Regions from separate parts of the Microbacterium sp. 4NA327F11 genome, predicted to be linked through region 2. Evidence: predicted binding sites of a transcription regulator. Region 2 holds the regulator's gene; the other holds the start of a gene.

Region 1 (4,099 bases), on a different contig from region 2:
CACATTCGCTCGCCACCGATGCGAAACGGCGGATGCCCCGGACCGTGAGGTCCGGGGCATCCGCCGTTTCGCAGGCGTCAGGACTCAGAAGTCCATGCCGCCGGTCGGGTCGCCCGCCGGAGCGGAGACCTTCTCGGGCTTGTCGGCGACGACGGCCTCGGTCGTGAGGAACAGGCCCGCGATCGACGCGGCGTTCTGCAGAGCCGAGCGGGTCACCTTGGCGGGGTCGATGATGCCCTGCGCGAAGAGGTCGCCGTACTCGCCGGTCGCGGCGTTGAGGCCGTGACCGGTGGGGAGCTCCGCCACCTTGTTCGCGACGACGCCGGGCTCGAGACCGGCATTGAGCGCGATCTGCTTGAGGGGGGCCTCGATGGCGACCTTGACGATGTTCGCACCGGTCGCCTCGTCGCCCGTGAGCTCGAGGCTTGCGAACGCGATCTTGCCGGCCTGGATGAGCGCGACGCCGCCGCCGGGGACGATGCCCTCCTCGCCGGCCGCCTTCGCGTTGCGCACGGCGTCCTCGATGCGGTGCTTACGCTCCTTGAGCTCGACCTCGGTCGCCGCACCCGCCTTGATGACGGCCACGCCGCCGGCGAGCTTGGCGAGGCGCTCCTGGAGCTTCTCGCGGTCGTAGTCGCTGTCGGTGTTGTCGATCTCGCGACGGATCTGGGTCACGCGGCCCTCGATCTGCGCGGGGTCGCCGGCACCCTCGACGATGGTGGTCTCGTCCTTGGTGATGATGACCTTGCGGGCGCGGCCGAGCAGGTCGAGGGTGGCGTTCTCGAGCTTGAGACCGACCTCCTCGGTGATGACCTGGCCACCGGTGAGGATGGCGATGTCCTGCAGCTGGGCCTTGCGGCGGTCGCCGAAGCCGGGGGCCTTGACGGCGGCCGACTTGAAGATGCCGCGGATCTTGTTCAGCACGAGCGTCGCGAGAGCCTCGCCCTCGACGTCCTCAGCGATGATGAGGAGCTCCTTGCCGTCCTGGATCACCTTGTCGACGACGGGCAGAAGGTCCTTGATGTTCGAGATCTTCTGGTTCGCGATGAGGATGTACGGGTCCTCGAAGACCGCCTCCTGGCGGTCGGGGTCCGTGACGAAGTAGGGGTTGATGTAGCCCTTGTCGAAGCGCATGCCCTCGGTGAGCTCGAGCTCGGTGCCGAAGGTGTTGGACTCCTCGACGGTGACCACGCCCTCCTTGCCCACCTTGTCGATGGCCTCGGCGATGAGCTCGCCGATCGCCGGGTCGGCGGCCGAGATCGACGCGGTGGCGGCGATCTCCTCCTTCGACTCGACCTCCTTGGCCGAGGCGAGCAGAGCGTCGGTGACGGCCTTCACGGCCTTCTCGATGCCCTTCTTCAGGCTGATGGGGTCGGCGCCGGCCGCGACGTTGCGCAGGCCTTCCTTGACGAGCGCCTGAGCGAGCACGGTCGCGGTGGTCGTACCGTCACCGGCGACGTCGTCGGTCTTCTTCGCGACCTCCTTGACGAGCTCCGCGCCGATCTTCTCGTACGGGTCGTCGAGCTCGATCTCCTTGGCGATCGAGACACCGTCGTTCGTGATCGTGGGAGCGCCCCACTTCTTCTCGAGCACGACGTTGCGACCGCGGGGGCCGAGCGTCACCTTGACGGCGTCGGCCAGGGTGTTGAGGCCGCGCTCGAGGCCGCGGCGGGCCTCCTCGTCGAAAGCAATGATCTTTGCCATTGTGTGTCGTCCCTCCCGGACGGGCTAGGTCTTTAGCACTCAGTCTGATCGAGTGCTAAATCATTCTGGCACTCACCCCCGGGGAGTGCAAGCCGGTCGGAACGGGGCGTCACACCTCCCGACATGCGTCGACGCCGCCCCGAAGGACGGCGTCGATGTGAGAAGTGTGACGGGGATGCCGCGGCTCAGGCGACGACGCGCACGGCTTCCGCTTGCGGGCCCTTCTGGCCGGAACCGACGGTGAACTCGACCGCCTGCCCCTCTTCGAGCACGCGGAACCCGTTCATCTCGATGTTGGAGTAGTGCACGAACACGTCCTGGCCGTCGGAGACGGTGATGAAGCCGTACCCCTTCTCAGCGTTGAACCATTTGACAGTGCCGTGGGCCATGATGCGTACTCCTGAAGCTGTGTGACGCGGCCATCGTATCCACGCCGATAGGCGCGGATTCGCGGAGAACGCAACTGCTTACACGCGCGCATCGAAGTGTTTACGCCGCGGAAACACGGCCCGGGAACCGCCGCTCGACGGCCTCAGGGCGCGGGCGCGGGCGTGGCCGTGCCGAGCTGATAATCGGCGCCGAGCACGATCGTGAGCTGCTTGGTGCTCGCCGAGGTCGCACCGGGACTCGGCGTGCCGGAGGCACCGGTGTAGGCGTTGCTCTGCACGATGGAGCCGGCATTGAGGAGATCGGCGAGGCCCTTGGCGGCACCGAGGTCCGCGTCGGATGAGTAGTAGACGGTGGTCGTGGCGAAGCTCGTCGTGGAGGCGGCACCGGCGATCACCTTGTCGGCGGTCCACCCGGCAGCCTCGAGCCGGGCTACAGCATCCGTCGACGCAGCGGGATTGGCCGTGCCGTTGAGCACCAGGATCGAGTACGACGTGTCGCGCACGGCGGGAACCTCGGGGGTGTCGGAGTAGCTCGGCGCGGTCTGCGGCGTGAGGTCGATGCGGCCCGTGTAGACCATCGACGCGAAGATGCCGGCGACCAGGAGGACGACCGTTGCGATCGCGCCCCAGAAGAGCACGAGGCCGGCGCGCATGCGCGGGTTCTCGGCGCGGTGAGCGCCGACGCGGCCGGACGCGGCGGAGACGCCGTCGAAGCGATCGCGAGGGTAGGTCTGCCTGGACACCAGTGCATCGTACAAGTACGGTGCCCTCACTCCGCTCGACGTTCGCCGTGCGAACGTCAGGCCGACAGCCCGGAGGTGCGCCGGGCCCGGGCATCGACCCGGGCTGTGCGCAGGCGCCGCAGTCGGGCGACCAGCATGGGCTCCGCGGCGATCGCGTCGTCGGTGTCGATCAGGCGCCCGAGGAGTTGGTAGTAGCGCGCCGGGGCGAGCGAGAGCTCCGCTCGGATCGCCTCCTCTTTGCCGGCTCCGTGCCGCAGCCACCGCGCCTCGAAGTCGAGGATCGACCGGTCGCGTTCGGAGAGGGGCACGGCGTCAGATTACGGCGCGGATGCCGCGGCATCCGCCCGCCACTCCACGAACCCGCCGAGCGGGTCGACGGCCGCGAGCACCTCGCCGTCTCGGGACAGCGCGAACCGGCCAGCGGGCCACGTGGCGGGATCGATCGGCGCGTTCCAGCCGTCGTGCAGCCCGGGGTCGTCGAGGGTGATCCAGGTGCCCGCGGCCCGAGCCGCATCGATGACGAGACCTCGGCGAGCGCGCGGCACGTGCGCGAGCACCCCGGGGGTCGTGACGACGAGGGTGGCACCGGTCGGCGCGAGCGCCGCCAGCTCGCCGATGGCGCCGTCCGCGGCATCGGCGGCGCGCAGCAGGGGCGGATCGGCGGCGGCGATGTCGAGCGCCCGCTCGATGCGCTCCGCACGCCCGCTCTCGCCGGGCCAGACCAGCGCGGTCAGCCAGCGGCGGGTGGAGGCATCCCGAGGATCCAGGGGATTCAGGTCGATCCCTGCCCGCCAGACGACCTCGGGCAGGCGCAGGCGCGGCATGTTCCCCCGCCACGACGCGCGGAGGAGGACGGGGCTCTCGCCGCCGGCGGGATCGACGGCGACAACCCCGTCGGGCGTCTCGTAGCGGTAGGAGTAGCGGTCGGGGTAGAGGCAGAGCCCGGCGCTCGCCCCCACTTCGAGAAGCGCGATGGGGCCGTCGACGGCGCTGAGGGCCGGGAGCAGCGCCGCGCAGCGCAACGGCTCGTTGGTCTGGATGCTGCGGCTCTCGCAGCCCATGACGAGGTCCTCGATGTGCGCCCTCACCCATTCAGCCCACGACGCGAACCCCGACTCGGGGGCGCCGAGCAGACGGGAGACGGCGAAGACGAGCGGCGGCTGCCGACGGGTGTCACGGATGCGGGCGATCAGCGCCGCGACACGACGATCCTCCGCGATGCCGCGCGCCCACTCCTCGTACAGCGCCGACCGGCCGGGGGCC
Region 2 (4,099 bases):
GGGCGGCGACATCCGTGTTCTTCGGCGGCGGCACGCCGACGCTGCTCCCGGGCGATGCGCTCGCGCGCATGCTGGGTGACGTGCGCGACGCGTTCGGCATCGCCGCCGATGCGGAGGTGACGGTCGAGGCGAACCCCGACACGGTCACACCGGCGCTGACGGCGAGGCTCGCCGAGGCGGGCGTGACGCGTCTGTCGATCGGCATGCAGTCCGCCGTTCCGTCGGTGCTGGCGACCCTCGACCGCACCCACGAGCCGGCCGCGGTCCCGCGGGCGGTCACTGCGGCGCGCGCGGCCGGGCTGCAGGTGAGCGTCGACGTCATCTACGGCACGCCGGGGGAGACGCTCGCGGACTGGGAGCGCACCCTCGACGCCGTCACCGCTCTCGAGACCGACCACGTGTCGGCGTACGCGCTGATCGTGGAGGAGGGCACGGCGCTTGCCCGCCGCATCGCACGCGGGGAGATCGACACGGTCGACGACGACGTGCAGGCCGACATGTACGAGCTCACCGACGCGCGCCTCGCGGCGGCGGGGTACGGCTGGTACGAGGTGTCGAACTGGTCGCGCGATGAGGCGACCCGCTCGCGACACAATCTCGCCTACTGGCGCGGCGCCGACTGGTGGGGGTTCGGGCCGGGCGCCCACTCGCACGTCGGCGGCGTGCGCTGGTGGAACGTGAAGCACCCCGCGGCGTACGCGCAGCGCCTGTCGGTGGGTTCCTCGCCCGCGGCGGGACGGGAGTCGCCGGATACCGCGTCCCGCGCCCTCGAGCGCACGATGCTCGAGGTGCGCATCGCCGACGGGCTGGCCGTGGCGAGCCTGCCGGCCACCGGTCGCGCGGAGGTGGCGGGGCTCATCGCGGACGGCCTGGTCGACGGGGCATCCGCCATCGCCGGGCGCCTCGTCCTGACGCTGCGCGGTCGACTCCTGGCCGACGCGGTCGTGCGACGGCTCACCGCCTGAGCCATGTGCGTCGCGCCGCGAGTGGCACCCCGGTCCGCGCTAATATTGGCACTCACGTGATGTGAGTGCCAGCGAGGGGAGGCGGAATGGTCAGCGAACGCGGCCTCGACGTCCTGCGGGCGATCGTGCAGGACTACGTGGCGACCCGCGAACCGGTCGGCAGCAAGTCGATCGTCGAGCGCCATGCCTTCGGGGTGTCGGCCGCCACCATCCGCAACGACATGGCGCTGCTCGAGGACGAAGAGCTCATCAGCGCGCCGCACACTTCGTCGGGACGCGTGCCGACCGACAAGGGCTACCGCGTCTTCGTCGACCACCTCGCCGAGTTGCGACCGCTCAGCACTGCCCAGCGCAACGCGATCGCCACATTCCTCGAGGCCCCTGCCGACCTCGACGACCTGCTCGCGCGCACTGTGCGCGTGCTCACGCAGGTCACCGGCCAGGTCGCTCTCGTGCAGTACCCGTCGTTCGAGCGCGCGAACGTGACGCACATCGAGCTCGTGCACCTCGGCGGCCCGCGCGTCGTCGTCATCCTCGTCACCGACACCGGTCGTGTGTCCCAGCGGATCGCGAGCCTCGGGACCGACCTCGACGACGCGGATGTCGCGACCCTCCGCGCCCAGGTCTCGGTGCTGGTCACGGGCGGCTCGGTGCAGGAGGGCCTCGGCAAGATCGCCCACACCCTCGCCGAGACGTCCACCCGTTCACCGCGAGAGGATGCTGCCTCGCGCGCGCTGCTCGCTGCCGTCGCCGAAGAGCTCGAAGAGTTCCGTCAGGATCGCCTCGTGATGGCGGGTGCCGCGAACCTGGCCCGACGCGAGTCGGACTTCCAGGGCAGCATCTACCCGCTGCTGGAGGCGATCGAGGAGCAGGTGACCCTGCTCAAGCTCATGACCGAGATGGCGGTCGACGCCGAGGGCCTGGCGGTCTCCATCGGCCGCGAGAACGAGGCGTTCGGGCTGAGCGAGGCATCCGTCGTGACCAGCGGCTATGCCGGCACGATCGGCGAGGCACGCCTGGGTCTGCTCGGGCCCACGCGCATGGACTACGCGACCAATCTCAGCGCCGTGCGCGCCGTGGCTCACTATCTGAGCCGCCTCATGGCCGACGACGAGCGCGCGCGATGACGAATACGACCCTGCCCGCTTCGCGGGCGGAGAGGTGACTGTGGCCGACCACTACGAGGTGCTGGGCGTCGAGCGCGACGCGAGCCCCGAGGACATCAAGAAGGCGTATCGACGGCTAGCCCGCCAGCTGCACCCCGACGTCAACCCGAGCCCCGAGGCGGCGGAGCAGTTCAAGCTCGTCACCCACGCGTACGACGTGCTCAGTGACGCCGATCAGCGACGCGCCTACGACATGGGCGGCGAGACGGGATCGCCGTTCGGCGGCGCCGGGTTCGGCGGCTTCAGCGACATCTTCGACACCTTCTTCGGCGGGGGCGGTGGGAGCCGGGCGCGCGCTCGTTCTCGCCGGGAGCGCGGCCAGGACGCGCTCGTGCGCGTGACGCTCGATCTCGCCGACGTCGTGTTCGGCGCGCATCGCGACCTCGAGGTCGACACCGCTGTGCTCTGCGAAACCTGCCAGGGCTCGTGCTGCCAGCCGGGGACGGCTCCCGTCACCTGCGACATCTGCCACGGCACCGGACACATCCAGCGCACGGTGCGCAGCCTCATCGGCAATGTCGTCACGCAGCAGCCCTGCGCGAGCTGCCAGGGCTACGGCACGACCATCCCGTACCCGTGCGCCACCTGCCAGGGCCAGGGACGCGTGCGCTCGCGTCGCACGGTCTCCGTCGACATCCCGGCCGGCGTCGAGACGGGCCTGCGCCTGCAGCTGCCGGGCTCCGGTGAAGTGGGACCCGCGGGGGGCCCGAACGGCGACCTCTACCTCGAGGTGACGGTCGCCCCGCACGACATCTTCAGCCGTGACGGCGACGACCTGCTCGCGACGCTCGAGATCTCGATGCCCGACGCGGTGCTGGGAACGACAACCCTGATCGACGCCCTCGACGGGCCCGTCGAGCTCGAGCTGCGCGCAGGGGTGCAATCGGGCGACGTGCTCACGATCAAGGGCCGCGGCGTCTCACCGCTGCGCGGCAGCGGCCGCGGCGACCTGCGCATCGGCGTGCATGTGCTCACGCCCTCTCGCCTCGACGCGAAGGAACGCGCCCTCATCGAGGAGTTCGCCCGCAAGTCGAAGGCGCCGGAGCCGCAGCTTGCGCAGTTCCACCAGGGCCTCTTCGCGCGGCTGCGTGACCGGTTCCGGAACGGCTGATCCGTGGCGCTCCACTTCGTGGACGATGGCGCCGCCGCCGCGAGGGCCGGTGACACCGTCTCACTCACCGGGGCCGAGGCACATCACGCCGCCGCGGTGCGGCGTGTGCGCCCGGGGGAGAAGGTCACGGTCGGCGACGGCCGCGGCGTGTGGCTCACCGGCACCTGCGAGTCGGTCTCACCGAAGCTCGTCGTCGTGCGCATCGACGACCGACGGGTGGATGCCCCGCCCGCCACCCGTCTGCGCCTCGTGCAGGGCCTCGCCAAGGGCGATCGCGACGAGCTGGCCGTGCAGGCCGCCACTGAGCTCGGGGTCGACGAGATCGTGCCGTGGCAGGCAGCCCGCAGCGTCTCCCGCTGGGACGCGGGCAAGGCCGTCAAGGGACGGGACCGCTGGGAGGCGATCGCCCGGGAGGCGGGCAAGCAGGCCCATCGTGCGTGGCTCCCCGAGGTGAGCCCGCTCGTGACCACCCGTGAGCTCGCCGGCCGGGGTGCGGCATCCCGTCTTCTCGTGCTCGAGCCGACCGCGAGCGTGCGCCTCGCCGACGCCGTGAGCAGCGACCTCGCCGATGTGACCTTCATCGTCGGCCCCGAGGGGGGAATCGCCCCCGACGAGCTGACCGCGCTCGCGGACGCGGGAGCGGAGCTCGTCCGACTCGGCGACACGGTGCTGCGCACCTCGACCGCCGGCCCCGCGGCGCTCGCCGCCGTGTCGGTGCTGCTCGGGCGCTGGTGAGACGGGCGCCGGTAGACTCGTTCCTATGAGCGAAGCCTCCGTGTTCAGCCGCATCCTCGCGCGTGAGATCCCCGCCGAGATCGTGGCCGAGACCGACACCCTCTTCGCGATCCGCGACATCG

Evidence for each region. The regulator HrcA, encoded in region 2, represses chaperone genes, less so after heat shock. The targets are predictions, from matches to a motif close to TTNGCACTCGNNNNNNNCGAGTGCNAA.
Region 1: a site for HrcA is predicted at 1,737-1,763, ahead of groL (chaperonin GroEL). Genes of this name have one in related genera too.

What each region holds. Positions count from the first base shown of each region.
Region 1 covers NZ_SCOB01000009.1:14,359-18,457, reverse strand. The annotation lists gene groL (chaperonin GroEL) at 85-1,704, opposite strand; gene FFS51_RS07465 (cold-shock protein) at 1,890-2,093, opposite strand; gene FFS51_RS07460 (LytR C-terminal domain-containing protein) at 2,237-2,836, opposite strand; gene FFS51_RS07455 (DUF3263 domain-containing protein) at 2,893-3,144, opposite strand; gene FFS51_RS07450 (DUF2332 domain-containing protein) at 3,154-4,099, opposite strand, start outside.
Region 2 covers NZ_SCOB01000018.1:26,206-30,304, reverse strand. The annotation lists gene hemW (radical SAM family heme chaperone HemW) at 1-965, shown strand, start outside; gene hrcA (heat-inducible transcriptional repressor HrcA) at 1,052-2,092, shown strand; gene dnaJ (molecular chaperone DnaJ) at 2,133-3,242, shown strand; gene FFS51_RS11530 (16S rRNA (uracil(1498)-N(3))-methyltransferase) at 3,246-3,977, shown strand; gene FFS51_RS11525 (HIT domain-containing protein) at 4,003-4,099, shown strand, end outside.